DNA from 2 places in the Klebsiella sp. B345 genome. Region 1 is predicted to be linked to the other one. Evidence: predicted binding sites of a transcription regulator. Region 1 holds the regulator's gene; the other holds the start of a gene.

Region 1 (8,174 bases):
AAAACAAAAAAGAGTATCTCGATGCCGGCATGGACGATGTCCTGAGCAAGCCGCTATCGGTGCCGGCATTAACCGCCATCATTAAAAAATTCTGGGATTCCCCGGAAGAGGATGAGTGCGAGATGCCGGAGGTAGATGCGAGTAAAGCCTCTTCGGTGCTCGATATTCCAATGCTTGAGCAGTATATCGAGCTGGTCGGGCCGAAGCTTATCAACGACGGCCTGGCGGTGTTCGAGAAGATGATGCCTGGCTATATGGCGGTGCTGGAGTCTAATTTGACCGCCCGTGACCGCAAAGGCATCGTGGATGAAGGGCATAAGATCAAAGGCGCGGCGGGCTCTATCGGCCTGCGTCATATTCAGCAGCTCGGACAGCAGATTCAGACCCCGGACCTGCCAGCGTGGTCAGATAACGTTGCTGAATGGGTTGAAGAGATGAAGTCAGAGTGGCAGAACGATGTGGCGGTGTTGAAGGCGTGGGTGGCGTCGGCACCAAAAAAATGACCCCGGATAAACCGGGGTGCGCGAACACTGCGCCAACACCAGGGAACTGGTCGTTGCGCCAGAATTTTTAGACAGAGTTATATGCAGCGCAACCTGAGGATTCGGTTTGCTCGCTCATTAAGATAGCAAACCTTAAATTATTTGTTACGTGAATCAGTTAAATATGTGAAGCAATGCGAGTAAATCAAAATTTTTGACTGGTTTCAGTAAGTTGTACTAAGGAGTGGGCGTATGAAAAAGATTGGTGTGGTACTGAGCGGATGTGGTGTGTATGACGGGACGGAGATCCATGAAGCGGTCATTACCCTGTTGGCGATTGCCCGTGGTGGCGCGCAGGCCATCTGTTTTGCGCCGGATAAAGCCCAAACGGACGTTATCAACCATCTGACCGGCGAACCGCTGGGTGAAACGCGCAACGTGCTGATTGAGGCTGCGCGTATTGCCCGTGGCGATATCCAGCCGCTGGCTAGCGCCCGGGCCGAGGCGTTAGACGCGCTGATTGTTCCCGGTGGGTTTGGCGCGGCGAAGAACCTCAGTAGCTTTGCCTCGCAGGGCGCTGAATGCCTGGTTGATAGTGACCTGAAAGCGTTGGTGCTGGCGATGCATGAGGCCGGAAAACCGCTGGGCTTTATGTGCATTGCCCCGGCGCTGCTGCCGAAAATTTTCTCTGTGCCCTTGCGGATAACTATCGGCACCGATCTCGATACTGCTGATGTGGTGGAAGAGATGGGCGCAGAACACGTGCCTTGCCCGGTTGATGACATCGTGGTCGATGAAGAGAACAAGGTCGTGACGACCCCGGCCTGGATGCTGGCACAGAACATCGCGGAAGCGGCAAGTGGTATTGAGAAGCTGGTGGCTCGCGTACTGGTTCTCGCTGCATGAGTGTTCGTCGCCTGTCGCCGCTGCGGATATTCAAGCGCGTGCTGCTGCGTATCCTGATGATTGGGGTGGTGATGTGGGGCGGGGGAATCGCACTCTTTAGCGTTCTGCCGGTGCCTTTTTCCGCCGTCATGCTGGAGCGGCAGGTTGGCGCATGGTTGCACGGTGATTTCCACTACGTTGCCCATTCGGACTGGGTCAGCATGGATGAGATATCACCGTGGATGGGGCTGGCGGTTATTGCGTCAGAGGACCAAAAGTTTCCCGAGCACTGGGGCTTTGATGTGTCGGCGATAGAAAAAGCGCTGGCGCACAATCAACGCCAGGAAAATCGCGTGCGCGGTGCTTCCACGCTGTCGCAGCAGACGGCGAAAAACCTGTTCTTGTGGGATGGGCGCAGCTGGTTGCGCAAAGGGCTGGAGGCCGGGCTGACGGTCGGCATTGAGACGGTGTGGAGCAAGAAACGTATCCTGACGGTCTATCTGAATATTGCCGAGTTTGGCGAAGGGACGTTTGGTGTTGAAGCCGCCTCTCAGCGTTTTTTTCATAAGCCGGCCAGCAAGCTAACCGCTTCGGAAGCCGCGCTTCTGGCGGCGGTACTGCCTAATCCGATCCGCTTTCGCGCCGATGCACCGTCCGGCTATATTCGCAGTCGCCAGGCGTGGATCCTGCGTCAGATGCGCCAGTTAGGCGGAGAAGGGTTTATGCGGGCGCATAAGCTGGACTGAAACAGGACAGGGGGCGTGAGCCCCGGTCAGCATCGCGCGGCCGGGGAGTGCATCAGGTAAAGGCTAATCTTCGTCAAAACCGGCGTTGAACAGTGCAATGACCGCTGCCAGCGCCTCTGCTTCTTGCGGACCGTTGGCCTCAATCTCAATTTGCCGACCCTTTGCTGAGTCGAGCATGAGCAAGGCAATCACACTATTGGCTTCGGCTTCCGTGCCTTCATCATTGCGCAGCAACACTTCTGCGTCATAATTTTGCATCAGCTCAAACAGCTTCATCGCCGGGCGGGCGTGCATACCCAGCTTATTCGTGATTTCAACGGTCTGCTTTACAGTCATGATTTGCGTTTTTCCAGCGTCCGATGGCGAGACTGCACATTCTTGCCGCGTGAGCGGAAGTAATCAGCCAGTTGCTCGGCAATGTAGACCGAGCGATGTTTACCGCCGGTACAACCAATAGCCACCGTCAGATAGCTGCGATTATTGGTCTCCAGCATCGGTAACCATAGCTCAAGATAGCTGCGGGTCTGGTAAATAAAATTGTGAACTTCCGTGTGCCGGTCAAGGAAGGCCGCCACCGGTTTATCCAGCCCGGTCATTGGACGCAGTTTGGGATCCCAGTGCGGGTTGGGTAGGAAGCGCACGTCGAAGACATAATCGGCATCAATCGGGATGCCGTGCTTAAACCCAAAGGATTCAAAGACCATGGTCAGTTCGCGCTCACGCTTACCGAGCAGGCGCGTACGCAGCATTTCTGCTAGTTCATGCACCGACATTTCGGAGGTATCGACGATCAGGTCTGCGCGGGAACGCAACGGTTCCAGCAGGGCGCTCTCTTCGTCAATTGCGCTTTCAAGCGACAGATTCTTGCTCGACAACGGGTGCAGACGGCGCGTGTCGCTATAGCGGCGGATCAGCGTGTTACGGTCGGCATCAAGGAACAGGAGCTGAGGTGAAAACGTCTCTGGCAGGTTTTTCATGGCCTGCTCAAAGATCTCCGGTGATTCCGGCATATTGCGCACGTCAATGCTGACGGCTGCTGACATGTTTCTGTCGGCCAGCGAGCGGGCCAGTTCGGGCAGCAGCACAACCGGCAGGTTATCTACGCAGTAGAAACCCATATCTTCCAGTGCCCGCAGGGCAACGGATTTCCCCGAGCCTGAGCGGCCACTGACGATCATCAGTACCATGTACCGTTTCTCCTCAGTACGATAAAGAATGAAGTGCGACTCTCGTTAACTATCATCGCTGCTTCCTGCTTCGGTGATGATCTCATACAGTTCTTCATCGCTTTGCGCTGCGCGCAGGCGACGACAAATGGTTTTATCTGCCAGTCGCTTCGCCACCAGCGACAGCGTATGCAGATGAGTCTTGGTCTGATCGGCCGGCACCAGAAGTGCAAACAGCAGATCGACCGGCTGGTTGTCGATGGCATCAAATGCAATCGGGGTTTCCAGCTGGACAAATACGCCAACCGCACGCAGCGTATCCTCTTCGAGCTTGCCATGAGGAATGGCAATCCCATTGCCAATCCCGGTGCTGCCCATTTTCTCGCGAGTGAGAATAGCTTCAAACACCAGTTGTGGCGGTAAACCTAGCTGTTTAGCTGCCAGCTCACTGATGATTTCCAGCGCGCGTTTTTTGCTCTGGCAGTGAACCTGGCTACGGGTACATTCCTGGTTAAGGACGTTGCTCAGTTGTAGAGCCGAATCGTTGTTCATCATAATTTCACCTGAGCGCCCCTTGCCTGCTACCCATTAAAGCGGGTAACAGGCGAGAGCAACGCCCGGACAATTAGTGTTGTTTTAGTTTATCTTTATGTTTTGTTAACTGTCTTGCCAGCTTATCGATAAGACCATCGATAGCGGCGTACATATCCTGCCCTTCCGCACTGGCATGGATTTCGCCACCGTTGACATGCAGATTGGCATCCGCAATTTGCGTTACCTTCTCTACTTTTAACACAATGTAGACCTGGTTGATCCGGTCGAAAAACTGCTCCAGTTTGCTGAACTTCGCGTTAACGAAGTCGCGCAGTGCAGGGGTGATCTCGACGTTGTGTCCTGTAATGTTGAGCTGCATAGTGTCTTCCTTATCGGTTGTGTCAGACCAGTTGTTTACGCTGGTTGGACGGCGGAATGGATAAAGACTCTCGGTACTTGGCAACGGTACGGCGCGCGACCATGATACCTTGTTCGGACAGTATGGTGGTGAGCTTACTGTCACTCAACGGCTTCGCGGGGTTCTCCGCGGCGATTAACTTCTTCACCAGCGCACGAATGGCGGTGGACGATGCCTCGCCGCCGCCTTCGGTACTGACGTGGCTGGAGAAGAAATACTTCAGCTCAAAAATACCGCGCGGACTGTGCAGGTATTTTTGAGTGGTGACACGTGAAATGGTGGATTCATGCATTTCGACGGCCTGGGCAATATCCGCCAGCACCATCGGTTTCATATACTCTTCGCCCTGCTCGAAGAAGGCCTGCTGCTGCTCGACGATGCAGCGGCTGACGCGCAGCAGCGTATCGTTACGGCTTTCCAGGCTCTTAATTAGCCAGCGGGCTTCCTGCAGGTTGCTGCGGATAAACTGGCTGTCGGCGTCATTGCGAGAGCTGTTACCCATTGCGGCATAGTGCTGATTGATTTTCAGACGCGGGATACTGTCGGAATTCAGCTCCACTACCCAGCGGTCGCTAACCTTGCGTACCAGAACGTCAGGAATGACGTACTCTGGCTCACTGGTCTGGATCGACTGGCCTGGGCGAGGATCGAGCGACTGGATCAGGTTAACCGCTTCTTTCAGCACATCTTCTTTAAGGCGCGTCACGCGCATTAAGGAACGAAAATCATGGTTGGCGAGCAGATCAAGATGATCGCTGATGATCAGCCGGGCCTCTTCCAGCCAGGGCGTCTCTTTCGCATATTGTGAAAGTTGAACCAGCAGGCAGTCGCGCAGATCTTTCGCCGCCACGCCAACCGGATCAAAACGCTGGATACGTTTTAGTACCGCTTCAACTTCTTCGAGGCCGATCTCTTCATCGTCGATGCTCTCGACAATGTCTTCGATCCGAATAGTGAGATAGCCCGTATCATCGACGGCATCGACGATAGAGGTGGCGATGGCGCGATCGGTATCGGTAAATGGCGTCAGCTCGACCTGCCACATCAGATAATCCTGCAGGCTTTGGGTCGTTTCGCCTTGATAGACCGGCAGCTCGTCGTCCTGATAGTCAACGCCGTTTCCTGATGGTGTACCGGCGGTGTAGATCTCATCCCAGCTGGCGTCGAGGGGCAACTCCTCCGGCATATCTTTTTGCTCAAGCGCATCGACCGTATCCAGCGATTCGCGGTCCTCGACCTCTTTGGTTTCTACCTCATCGTGAAGATCGGTTTGCTCAAGCAACGGATTACTCTCCAGCGCCTGCTGGAGTTCCTGCTGGAGTTCTAACGTGGACAACTGCAGCAAACGGATAGCCTGCTGCAGTTGTGGCGTCATGGCAAGCTGTTGGCTTAGCCTTAATTGCAAACCTTGCTTCATATTCAGGGCAAATATCTCCGGCTAAAACGTCTGTAACCTCTACCCTATCAGAGTCTGAAGTCTTCCCCAAGATACACGCGCTTAACCTGCTCGTCTTCAAGGATTTGCTGAGGCGTGCCGTGGGCAATCAGGTGACCCTGGCTAACGATATAGGCACGTTCACAAACGGCCAGCGTTTCCCTGACGTTATGGTCGGTGATCAGTACCCCAAGACCGCTGTCTCGCAGGTGTTCGATGATCCGTTTGATATCGATAACGGAAATCGGATCCACGCCGGCAAAGGGTTCATCCAGCAGGATAAATTTCGGGTTAGCGGCCAGCGCTCGCGCGATTTCGACACGACGGCGTTCACCACCGGAAAGCGCCTGACCAAGGCTGTCGCGCAGATGTTCAATATGAAACTCTTCCATCAGCTCTTTGGCGCGGTCTTCGCGCTGCTCGCTGCTGAGATCGTCCCGAATCTGCAACACCGCCATCAGGTTATCAAACACGCTCAGGCGGCGGAAAATGGAGGCTTCCTGCGGCAGGTAGCCGATACCCCGACGCGCGCGGGCGTGCAGCGGCAGCAGGCTGATATCTTCATCGTCGATGATAATGTTGCCGGCGTCGCGCGGCACAATGCCCACCACCATGTAGAAGGTCGTGGTTTTACCGGCGCCGTTTGGGCCAAGCAGGCCGACAATCTCGCCGGAGTTCACGGTCAGACTGACATCTTCCACCACGCGGCGGCCTTTATAGGCTTTAGCAAGATTCTTTGCAGTTAATGTTGCCATAACGAATTACTTACCTTTCTTTGACTGATCGCCACTTTTGTCCTGCAGCTGCGAAGGAACCAGAACCGTGGTTACGCGTCCGCCTTTGCTGCTGAACGCCTGCATTTTCTGCTCTTTCACCAGGTAAGTGATCTTGTCACCCTGGATGTTGCTGTCGAGCTGATCCAGGTGCGCGTTGCCGGTCAACACCACAAAATCGTTCTGCAATTCATAATGCATTTTATCGGCGCGGCCTTTCACCGGTTTGCCGTTGTCCTGCATCTGATAGAAGGTAGCCGGGTTGCCATAACCGTCGATCACTTCTTTGCCTTTTTCCCCGCCAGGACGGGTGACGACCACCTTATCCGCGTTGATTTTGATGGTGCCCTGGGTGACGACCACATTGCCGGTAAAGGTGACGATATTGCCCTGCATATCCAGCGACTGCTGATCGGATTCGATGTGGATCGGCTGATCGGTATCACCGGTTTTGGCCAGTGCCGGCAGGCTGGCGGCCAGAATGGCGCTGGCGAGCGCAATCTTAAGGCTGAGTTTGTTTGTTCTGAATTTCATAAGAGGTTCTAACCTTTTCAATCAGCTCGGCAGTTTTGCTGCGCAAGTTACCGCGCATTTTCAGGCCGCTAGAATTAAATGTTGTCCCGTACAACGTCACCAAGTCATCGGAGGTAACATCTTGTGTTACCAGGTTTATCTGGGCGTTATCCGTCGTAATTTTGCGCAGTTGAGAGTCCGCTGTCAGTGCGTTTACCTCAACATGCCCGTAAAGATACAGCATGCGGTCGTTGGTCAGCTTTGCCTTGTCTGCTTTGATAGACCAGGTCGGGACCTTATTGGTGTCAAAGGTCGTCATTACCGGTTTGGTGAACCACGATAGCGCCTCGGCGGAAAAATACTCCACGTGCTCAGCGATTAAGCGATAGTTAAGCGCCCCTTCAGGGCTGTAGACCACGGTATCGGTATGCTCACTGGTGTACGTTGGGTCAGCAGGATTGGCCTCTGGTGCAGGCGCGTCGTCCGTACCCGCCAGATTCAGGCCTATCAGGACCAGCGCGACCAGCGATAGTAAAATAATAACCCAACGTCTGGTTTTACTCATATTGATTGTCCTTTGGCCTCATCCAGCTTGCCCTGCGCCAGGAGTAACAAATCGCAGACTTCTCGTACCGCTCCACGCCCGCCATTGATGCGAGTGATGTAGTTCGCTCGGGGCAGCAGCAGAGGGTGGGCATCTGCCACCGCAACGCTCAGCCCGACTTCTGCCATCACCGGCCAGTCGATCAGGTCATCGCCAATGTAGGCAACTTCCTCCGGATGGACCGCCAGCTTGCTTAATAAGTCACGGAATGCCAGCAGTTTATCAGACTGCCCTTGATACAGGTGCGTAATGCCAAGCGTCTGACAACGGTCTTCTACCAGTTTAGCTTTTCGCCCGGTAATAATCGCGACTTCAATACCGGAAGTCAGTGCACAGCGGACCCCATAACCATCCCGTACGTTAAACGCCTTCAGCTCTTCACCGTGGTTACCCATGTAGATAAGACCGTCGGACAGCACGCCGTCAACGTCGAGGATGAGTAAACGGATCTTCGCCGCCCGCTCGATAAACTCAGCGCTTACCGGTCCGTAACAGGTTGCCAGCAGAGCATCAGCATTATTCATTATTTTATCCTTACTTACACTACGCCTGCGCGCAGGAGATCGTGCATATGTACCACACCCAACAGATGGTCGCCATCGGCAACTAACACGCAGG
Region 2 (8,174 bases), 620 kb from region 1:
GGATAGTCTCCTTTCCGGTCACCAAAATACTGGTTATCCCCAACTGGTCAGCCCCAGCTATATTATCGGCGTTATCATCAAAAAAGACCGCATCTTGCGCAGAAAAATCCTCTGATTGCAGGACGCTTTGATAGATCCGCGCTTCGGGTTTGCGCATCCCCATCTCCTGGGAAAGATAGATACGGTCGGCGGCGGTCCGTATCTGCGGGTATTCATCCGGCCAGAATGTGGTATGCAGGCGGTTGGTATTCGACAGCACCACCACTCGATGCCCCTGCTCACGCAGTTTTTGCATGATGGCGATAACTTCCGGGCGCAGGGTAACAAACACGGCCTGCCAGCCGTGGGCGAATTGTTCGTAGCTCAGCGGCATATTCATTTCATGACACATCGCTTCGGCAAAGGCCTCATCGCTGATTTCGCCGCGCTCGTGCTGGTGGAACGCCTCGCCCATGGTGAAATGCTGCTTGAGCGTCGCAAGCGGTATGCGGCTCAAATCACTCCATGTCCCAAGCACCCGGTTGAAATCGATGTCGACAATCACATTACCTAAATCAAAGATATAGAGCATTTTTGTCTCCTTCCGCACCCTGGATGTTTAACTGTAGCGGGAAAGGAGGGGTTTGACTATGGGGGGAATATCAGGAGAGCCATCAGGCCGCAAAGTCTCGCGGCCTGATGGCGTCAGGGAGCATTGACGGGCCGGGCGTTACGCCTCTGCCGCCTCTAACGCACGTTTTCTTTGGCTAATGCGTTTCACCAGTAACACTGAAACTACGGCGCCGCAGAACGCGAAACAGGCCATAATACCGAAGACAATTTTATACCCCAGGATCCCAGGGTTGAGGTCGAGGATATAGCCGTACAGGCTGAAGCAGAACATAGCGGGGGCATAACCGATAAAACTGCCCAGCGCCATGGCAGCACCGGTCTGGCTTTCCGCGATCTTAGCTTCACCAATTGGCGCAAAGAAGACCGCACGCTGGGTAAATACAATGGCCCCAAAACCTAAAGTACAGGCCATCCCCAGATAAACCGGCATGCTTTCATGAGGAAGCAGAATCAAGACCACCAGCGCGGCTGTGCTGATAAAGAAGGTGTAACACAGGTATTTACTAGGTGACTTCAGTATCTTATCGGAGATCATCCCGCCAACCGGGCCACCGATCATCTTCAGGCAATACTGGTTAATAATGCCGTAAGCCCCGACCAGCGCCACAGGCAGAAGATAGATGTTTTTCAGGAACGGAATAAAGAATGTCAGCCCGCAGTAGACGGCGTAAACAAAAAAGACGTTAAAGGCAATCAGCCAGATGGTTTTGTCTTTCAGTACGGAAGAGATGCTGGTGTTTTTCTTGTCTGACGGCTCGCAGTCAACGGCGGCGACCTTGACGTCGTCGTCATCCTGATTCAGCACGAAGAAGATAATCACCCCGACGCTGATGACGATGATGGAATAAAACCAGATCCCCGCTTTAAATCCTAACAGGCCGCTGCCGAACCAGGCAAAAACCGCCAGAGCAGAGAATGCAACGATGGTATCGACAATGCCGCGCCCGGTTTCAAAGAAGCCAAATAACCGTCCCTGCTGTTCGCTATTCCCCAGGCGGCTGACGGATTTTAATAGCACCGGCCAGTTCATCATGTCGCAGGTGACACCAAACAGCGCCCAGACAAAAAGTATGCCCCAGTACCCCGGCATGGTTGTCAGGTAGATACCTAACAGACCGGTGGCAATAAGCGAAAAAGACATGGTGTACTTACGCGGCAACTTATCGGCAAAATAAATGGAAAGAAAGAAACCAACAGTTGTGACAAAAGAGTTCACAGACATAGCATTCCCAATCTGACCATTGGTCAAATGAAAATATTCCTGCATCGGTATATAGAAAGCATCCTTTAGCGAAGGCAGTTTATAAATCGTACCGCCACACAACGTCAATAAGCTAAAGAGTGCCCATTTCTTTCTTGTGAGCATATGATTCCTTAATGATTTTATAATCATTTCGTTTTAAAAGGAAAAAGAACCCTGACCACACCTGGCGGGTGGCATATAGAAAAATTAAAGATCAGAGCTTGAAATTAACATTTAATAATATGGTTGGCCTCACTTTTTATTTGCTGGAGGGTGGTTCTGACAAACTCTAACTGGCGAATGGCATCTGCTTTTTCTTTCACTAATCGTGCTTCCAGCAGCGCGGCATCGGGTAAAGGGGTTTCACTCATTTCACGCCATGGGATCCACGGGTTGTCGCCTTCATCAGCAAAACGGAATGCCGGAGCATAGTAGTCCACTTCCTCTTCCAGGCCATAAGCCATTACCTGAGGCTGCTCATCACCCAGACAAATCAGCCGGGTCAGTAAATCTTTAAAAGGCATATCCCCCTGACCGGAGCTGCAGGCATGATGTCCGAGGCCATTATCCTCGTTGATAATTAAGGCATCTTTAATATGCACCTGAGTAATAAAAGGTGACATCGTCTCGAGGGCATTCAGCGGATGCTCGTTGGCGTTAATCATGTTTGCAAAATCAAACAGCAGCGAAAGAGAAGGCATCCCGCTTTGTTCAATCAGCGCCACCAGCTCGTGGCTTTTCAAATCTTCATGTTGTTCGAGCGTAAACGTCAGACCGCTATCCTGATAGCGTTCTTTAATATACTGGATATCAAAGTTAATTTTCGGTAGAACGTCTTGTAAATGACCCTCGTAACGAGGATAAAAGCGAACAGAGGTGGCGCCGGTTTTTAATGCGATGCGGGTAGCATGATCGATAGCTTGTTGATCCGAGGCGCTGGTTTCTATATGCACATCAAGCTGTAATTGTTTTGCTTTTTCTGCAAATTCGGCAAGTTCGATATCATTCATATTGCCGAGAGAACGTGTTTCACCATCGAGTACATGAATTTTCACACCTCGCAGATGATTCTCATGCGCAATATCTAATAAATCACCAGGTAATATCCGCTCAAGGCGCATATTAAAATGGTATGCATAGGCGTGAAGATAAAGGGGAAGATTATCTACACGAGCGAGAATTTTTTCTGCATCGTATTTCGTTAGCATAAGACACCTACAAGTTAATAAAAAGATCAACTGCCTCAAACCGCCAGTATTCAATATCGATCTGAATGATATTGCCATTACTGTCAGCCCGGTGTTTCTCAATAAGAATGGCAGGCATGCCTGAGGAGCCGCCAATAAATTTACCAATATCACCCGACATTCTGACTGGTTTAAACACCAGTTTTTTCGTTACGACGTCCTTTTGGTACTCATTTTTCCATACCGAGGAGAAAGACTGATTGTCGAGTTGTTCAATAAACCCGGGGGCAACATTGGGGTTAATAAACGTCTCATGATAAAACACTTTATGTCCTTCCAGCGCACCCCAACCGGTAATGAGATACAGCTCATCCGACGGCGTTGTTGCGAGAAGCGGCCGTGCGGCATCGGGAAAGCTGGCAGTGCGGCTCTTGGCGATAAACCCCCAGGAGGGCTCCCTGCCCTGTTCCAGCGCGGCACGTTGGAAGCTGGCAGACAGCTCCGGGCTGTAGTTAAAACGCGGCTGGGTAACAAACCATCCCTTGCGGTCTTTACGGAAAATTCGCGATTCCGCTTCCAGGTTTAAGAGCGCCTGACGCAGGGTCATACGCTTAATACCCAGCAGCTCCCCGAGCTCTCTTTCAGAAGGAAGTTTACCGCCCGGTGCCGTGATCCCTTCCCTCAACCAGTGGTCTAATTTTTCTTTCGCATTTTCGACGGTTGATTGATTCATCATTATTGTTTAGCCCATTTGGTTTAAACCAGATAATGAATCTTACTCTTACGCGCAAAAAAATAGCAATATCTACATTATTCTTTGGGGATAAATGTGACCGGCCTCTCCTCGCTAAAGGAGCGATTGTCCGTTGATGTGAGTGGTGACGGGGGATAGCAGGACTTCAGGGCAAAAAAAACCCCGCCGTAAGGGCGGGGTTCTGGCATCGACAAGAAGCGAAAATTAGTCTTCTTTCGAACCGCGCATCGCGCGTTTACGATCGTTCTCGGTCAGATGACGCTTACGAATACGTACAGAGGTCGGCGTCACTTCTACCAGTTCGTCGTCATCGATGAACTCCAGAGCCTGCTCCAGGGTCATTTTCTGCGCCGGAACCAGAGTGGTCGCTTCATCGGTACCTGACGCACGCATGTTGGTCAGTTTCTTACCGGTCAGGCAGTTTACTGTCAGGTCGTTAGAACGGCTGTGAATACCGATGATCTGGCCTTCATATACTTCCGCACCGTGACCCAGGAACAGCTTACCGCGGTCCTGCAGGCTGAACAGTGCGAAGGCAACTGCTTTACCCTGACCGTTGGAGATCAGAACGCCGTTCTGGCGCTGGCCAACATCACCCGCACGAACATCATCGTAGTGGCTGAAGGTGGAGTACAGCAGACCAGTACCGGAGGTCATGGTCATGAACTCAGAACGGAAGCCGATCAGGCCACGGCTTGGGATCACGTAGTCGAGACGTACGCGGCCTTTGCCATCTGGATTCATGTTTTTCAGGTCGCCTTTACGCTCACCCAGAGCCTGCATGACAGAACCCTGATGCTGCTCTTCAACGTCCAGCGTTACGTTTTCGAACGGCTCTTGTTTACGGCCGTCGATTTCGCGGAAGATAACTTTCGGACGGGAAACCGCCATCTCGAAACCTTCACGACGCATGTTTTCGATCAGAACAGACAGGTGCAGCTCGCCACGACCAGAAACGCGGAATGCGTCAGCATCCGGAGTTTCTTCAACACGCAGCGCTACGTTGTGCACCAGCTCTTTGTTCAGGCGGTCAAGAATCTGACGAGAGGTAACGTACTTACCTTCTTTGCCACAGAACGGAGAGGTGTTAACGCAGAAGAACATGGAAACGGTCGGCTCATCAACTGACAGCGCCGGCAGCGCTTCAACATTCTGCGGATCGCAGATGGTGTCAGAGATGTTCAGCTCACCCAGACCGGTGATCGCGATGATATCGCCAGCTTCAGCAACATCGCTCTCGATACGTTCCAGACCCAGGTGAGTCAGTACTTTACCAACTTTACCGTTACGGGTTTTGCCTTCGCTATCAACGATAGTGATCTGCTGGTTCGGCTTCACTTTACCGCGTTTGATGCGGCCGATGCCGATGACGCCAACGTAGTTGTTGTAGTCCAGCTGGGAGATTTGCATCTGCAGCGGGCCATCCAGGTCTACGTTTGGTGCCGCAACACGATCGACGATGGTCTGATACAGCGGAGTCATATCGTCAGCCATATCTTCGTGATCCAGACCCGCGATACCGTTCAGCGCAGAAGCGTAAACGATCGGGAAGTCCAGCTGCTCATCAGTCGCATCAAGGTTAACGAACAGGTCAAATACCTGATCGACGACCCAGTCAGGGCGTGCGCCCGGACGGTCAACCTTGTTGATGACCACGATTGGCTTCAGACCATGAGCAAATGCCTTCTTGGTTACGAAGCGCGTCTGCGGCATCGGGCCATCCATTGCGTCAACGACCAGCAGCACGGAATCAACCATGGACATGACACGTTCAACTTCACCTCCGAAGTCGGCGTGCCCTGGGGTATCAACGATGTTGATACGATAGTCGTTCCATTTGATAGCGGTGTTTTTAGCGAGGATGGTAATCCCACGCTCTTTCTCCAAATCGTTGGAGTCCATCACTCGCTCTTGAGTTTCGGCACGAGCATCAAACGTACCGGATTGCTGCAGCAGCTTATCGACCAGGGTAGTTTTACCATGGTCAACGTGCGCGATGATGGCGATATTACGCAAATTTTCGATCACAACTTTGCCTCAGGCATTTAGAAATAGCGCGTTATTGTACACGGATTAATCGCAGTACAAAACAGGATCACAAACATCCTCCACAAACAAGTATTGCAGAGTTTCTTTGTGATCGCTTTCACGACGCGTTAAAAGGGTTTTTATAGGTGATTTGCACCAAACTGGTGCCCAATGTTCACACAATTGCACTATATTAGTGCAATGCATTCATAATGGTGCAGCCCTTTTGCACGATGGAGTGCATGATAACGCCTTTTGGGGGCAATTTAAAAGTTGGCACAGATTTCGCTTTATATTTTTTAAGGCAACAACGCCACTTTACGTAGCAAAAAAGTTTTCGTTACCACGACGACAATGACCAATCCGGGAGAGTTTAAGTATGTCCGCTGAACACGTTTTGACGATGCTGAACGAGCATGAAGTGAAGTTTGTCGATCTGCGCTTCACCGATACCAAAGGTAAAGAACAGCACGTCACAATTCCTTCTCATCAGGTGAATGCCGAATTCTTCGAAGAAGGCAAAATGTTTGATGGCTCCTCGATTGGTGGCTGGAAAGGTATTAACGAATCAGACATGGTTCTGATGCCGGATGCGACCACTGCGCTGATCGACCCGTTCTATGAAGAACCGACTCTGATCATCCGCTGCGACATCCTGGAACCAGGCACCCTGCAGGGCTATGACCGTGACCCGCGCTCCATCGCCAAACGTGCGGAAGAGTATCTGCGCTCTACCGGTCTGGCGGACACCGTACTGTTCGGGCCAGAACCAGAGTTCTTCCTGTTTGACGACATCCGTTTCGGCGCGTCCATCTCCGGTTCCCACGTTGCTATCGATGATATCGAAGGCGCATGGAACTCTTCCACCAAATACGAAGGTGGTAACAAAGGTCACCGTCCTGGCGTGAAAGGCGGTTACTTCCCGGTTCCGCCGGTAGACTCCTCTCAGGATATCCGTTCTACCATGTGTATGATCATGGAAGAAATGGGCCTGGTTGTTGAAGCGCACCACCACGAAGTGGCCACCGCTGGTCAGAACGAAATCGCTACCCGCTTCAACACCATGACCAAAAAAGCGGACGAAATTCAGATTTACAAATATGTAGTGCAGAACGTGGCTCACCGCTTCGGCAAAACCGCAACCTTCATGCCAAAACCGATGTTTGGCGATAACGGTTCCGGCATGCACTGCCACATGTCTCTGTCCAAGAACGGCGTAAACCTGTTCTCTGGCGACAAATATGCGGGTCTGTCTGAGCAAGCGCTGTTCTACATCGGCGGTGTTATCAAACACGCTAAAGCGATCAACGCCCTGGCAAACCCAACCACCAACTCCTACAAGCGTCTGGTCCCGGGTTATGAAGCACCGGTTATGCTGGCTTACTCTGCCCGTAACCGTTCTGCCTCTATCCGTATTCCGGTAGTAACCTCTCCGAAAGCACGCCGTATTGAAGTGCGCTTCCCGGACCCGGCTGCTAACCCGTACCTGTGCTTCGCAGCGCTGCTGATGGCTGGTCTTGACGGTATCAAGAACAAAATCCATCCGGGCGAAGCCATGGATAAAAACCTGTACGATCTGCCGCCGGAAGAAGCGAAAGAGATCCCACAGGTTGCAGGCTCTCTGGAAGAAGCACTGAACGCGCTGGACGCGGACCGTGAGTTCCTGACTGCTGGTGGTGTATTCACCAACGACGCGATCGATGCTTACATCGCTCTGCGTATTGAAGAGAACGACCGCGTACGTATGACTCCGCACCCGGTTGAGTTCGAGCTGTACTACAGCGTCTAATTTTGCTGTAAATCCTGGGTATGCCATGTTGTGGCGTGGCATATCAAGGGTATTTTGTTGCCGTGGAAACTTTCAGCCCATCTCAGGATGGGCTTTTTTCTCCACCAACATGCTGATCTCATGCGCTTTTTATCCATAAAAAGCTATACTGCACTATAACAGTGCACTCATTTCAGGAGACTGTCAGATGGCAACAGGCACTCAGCCCGATGCTGGGCAGATCCTTAACTCTTTAATCAACAGTATTTTATTGGTCGATAACGACCTGGCGGTGCATTACGCGAACCCGGCAGCGCAGCAGCTTCTGGCACAAAGTTCACGTAAGCTTTTCGGCACGCCACTCCCGGAACTGTTGAGCTATTTTTCCCTGAATATTGGCCTGATGCAGGAAAGCTTGCTCGCCGGCCAGGGGTTTACCGATAACGAAGTCACGCTGGTTATCGATAGTCGTTCCCATATCCTGTCCTTGACGGCACAGCGTCTGCCTGATGGCTTCATCTTGCTAGAGATGGCGCCGATGGATAATCAGCGTCGCCTGAGCCAGGAACAGCTGCAGCACGC

Evidence for each region. Region 1 encodes sigma-54, which starts transcription at its own class of promoters, with help from an activator protein. Its sites were predicted from a motif close to GTTGGCACANNTTTCGCTNT; they were not measured.
Region 2: a site for sigma-54 is predicted at 6,097-6,116, ahead of glnA (glutamate--ammonia ligase). Genes of this name have one in related genera too.

The regions. Positions count from the first base shown of each region.
Region 1 covers NZ_CP180443.1:2,399,872-2,408,045, reverse strand. The annotation lists gene arcB (aerobic respiration two-component sensor histidine kinase ArcB) at 1-503, shown strand, start outside; gene elbB (isoprenoid biosynthesis glyoxalase ElbB) at 735-1,388, shown strand; gene mtgA (monofunctional biosynthetic peptidoglycan transglycosylase) at 1,385-2,113, shown strand; gene npr (PTS phosphocarrier protein NPr) at 2,177-2,449, opposite strand; gene rapZ (RNase adapter RapZ) at 2,446-3,300, opposite strand; gene ptsN (PTS IIA-like nitrogen regulatory protein PtsN) at 3,346-3,834, opposite strand; gene hpf (ribosome hibernation promoting factor) at 3,905-4,192, opposite strand; gene rpoN (RNA polymerase factor sigma-54) at 4,215-5,648, opposite strand; gene lptB (LPS export ABC transporter ATP-binding protein) at 5,696-6,421, opposite strand; gene lptA (lipopolysaccharide ABC transporter substrate-binding protein LptA) at 6,428-6,973, opposite strand; gene lptC (LPS export ABC transporter periplasmic protein LptC) at 6,942-7,517, opposite strand; gene kdsC (3-deoxy-manno-octulosonate-8-phosphatase KdsC) at 7,514-8,080, opposite strand; gene kdsD (arabinose-5-phosphate isomerase KdsD) at 8,095-8,174, opposite strand, start outside.
Region 2 covers NZ_CP180443.1:3,024,107-3,032,280, reverse strand. The annotation lists gene yihX (glucose-1-phosphatase) at 1-571, opposite strand, end outside; gene ACMYSO_RS14255 (MFS transporter) at 710-1,978, opposite strand; gene ACMYSO_RS14250 (sugar phosphate isomerase/epimerase family protein) at 2,083-3,063, opposite strand; gene ACMYSO_RS14245 (GntR family transcriptional regulator) at 3,071-3,781, opposite strand; gene typA (ribosome-dependent GTPase TypA) at 4,001-5,824, opposite strand; gene glnA (glutamate--ammonia ligase) at 6,204-7,613, shown strand; gene glnL (nitrogen regulation protein NR(II)) at 7,801-8,174, shown strand, end outside.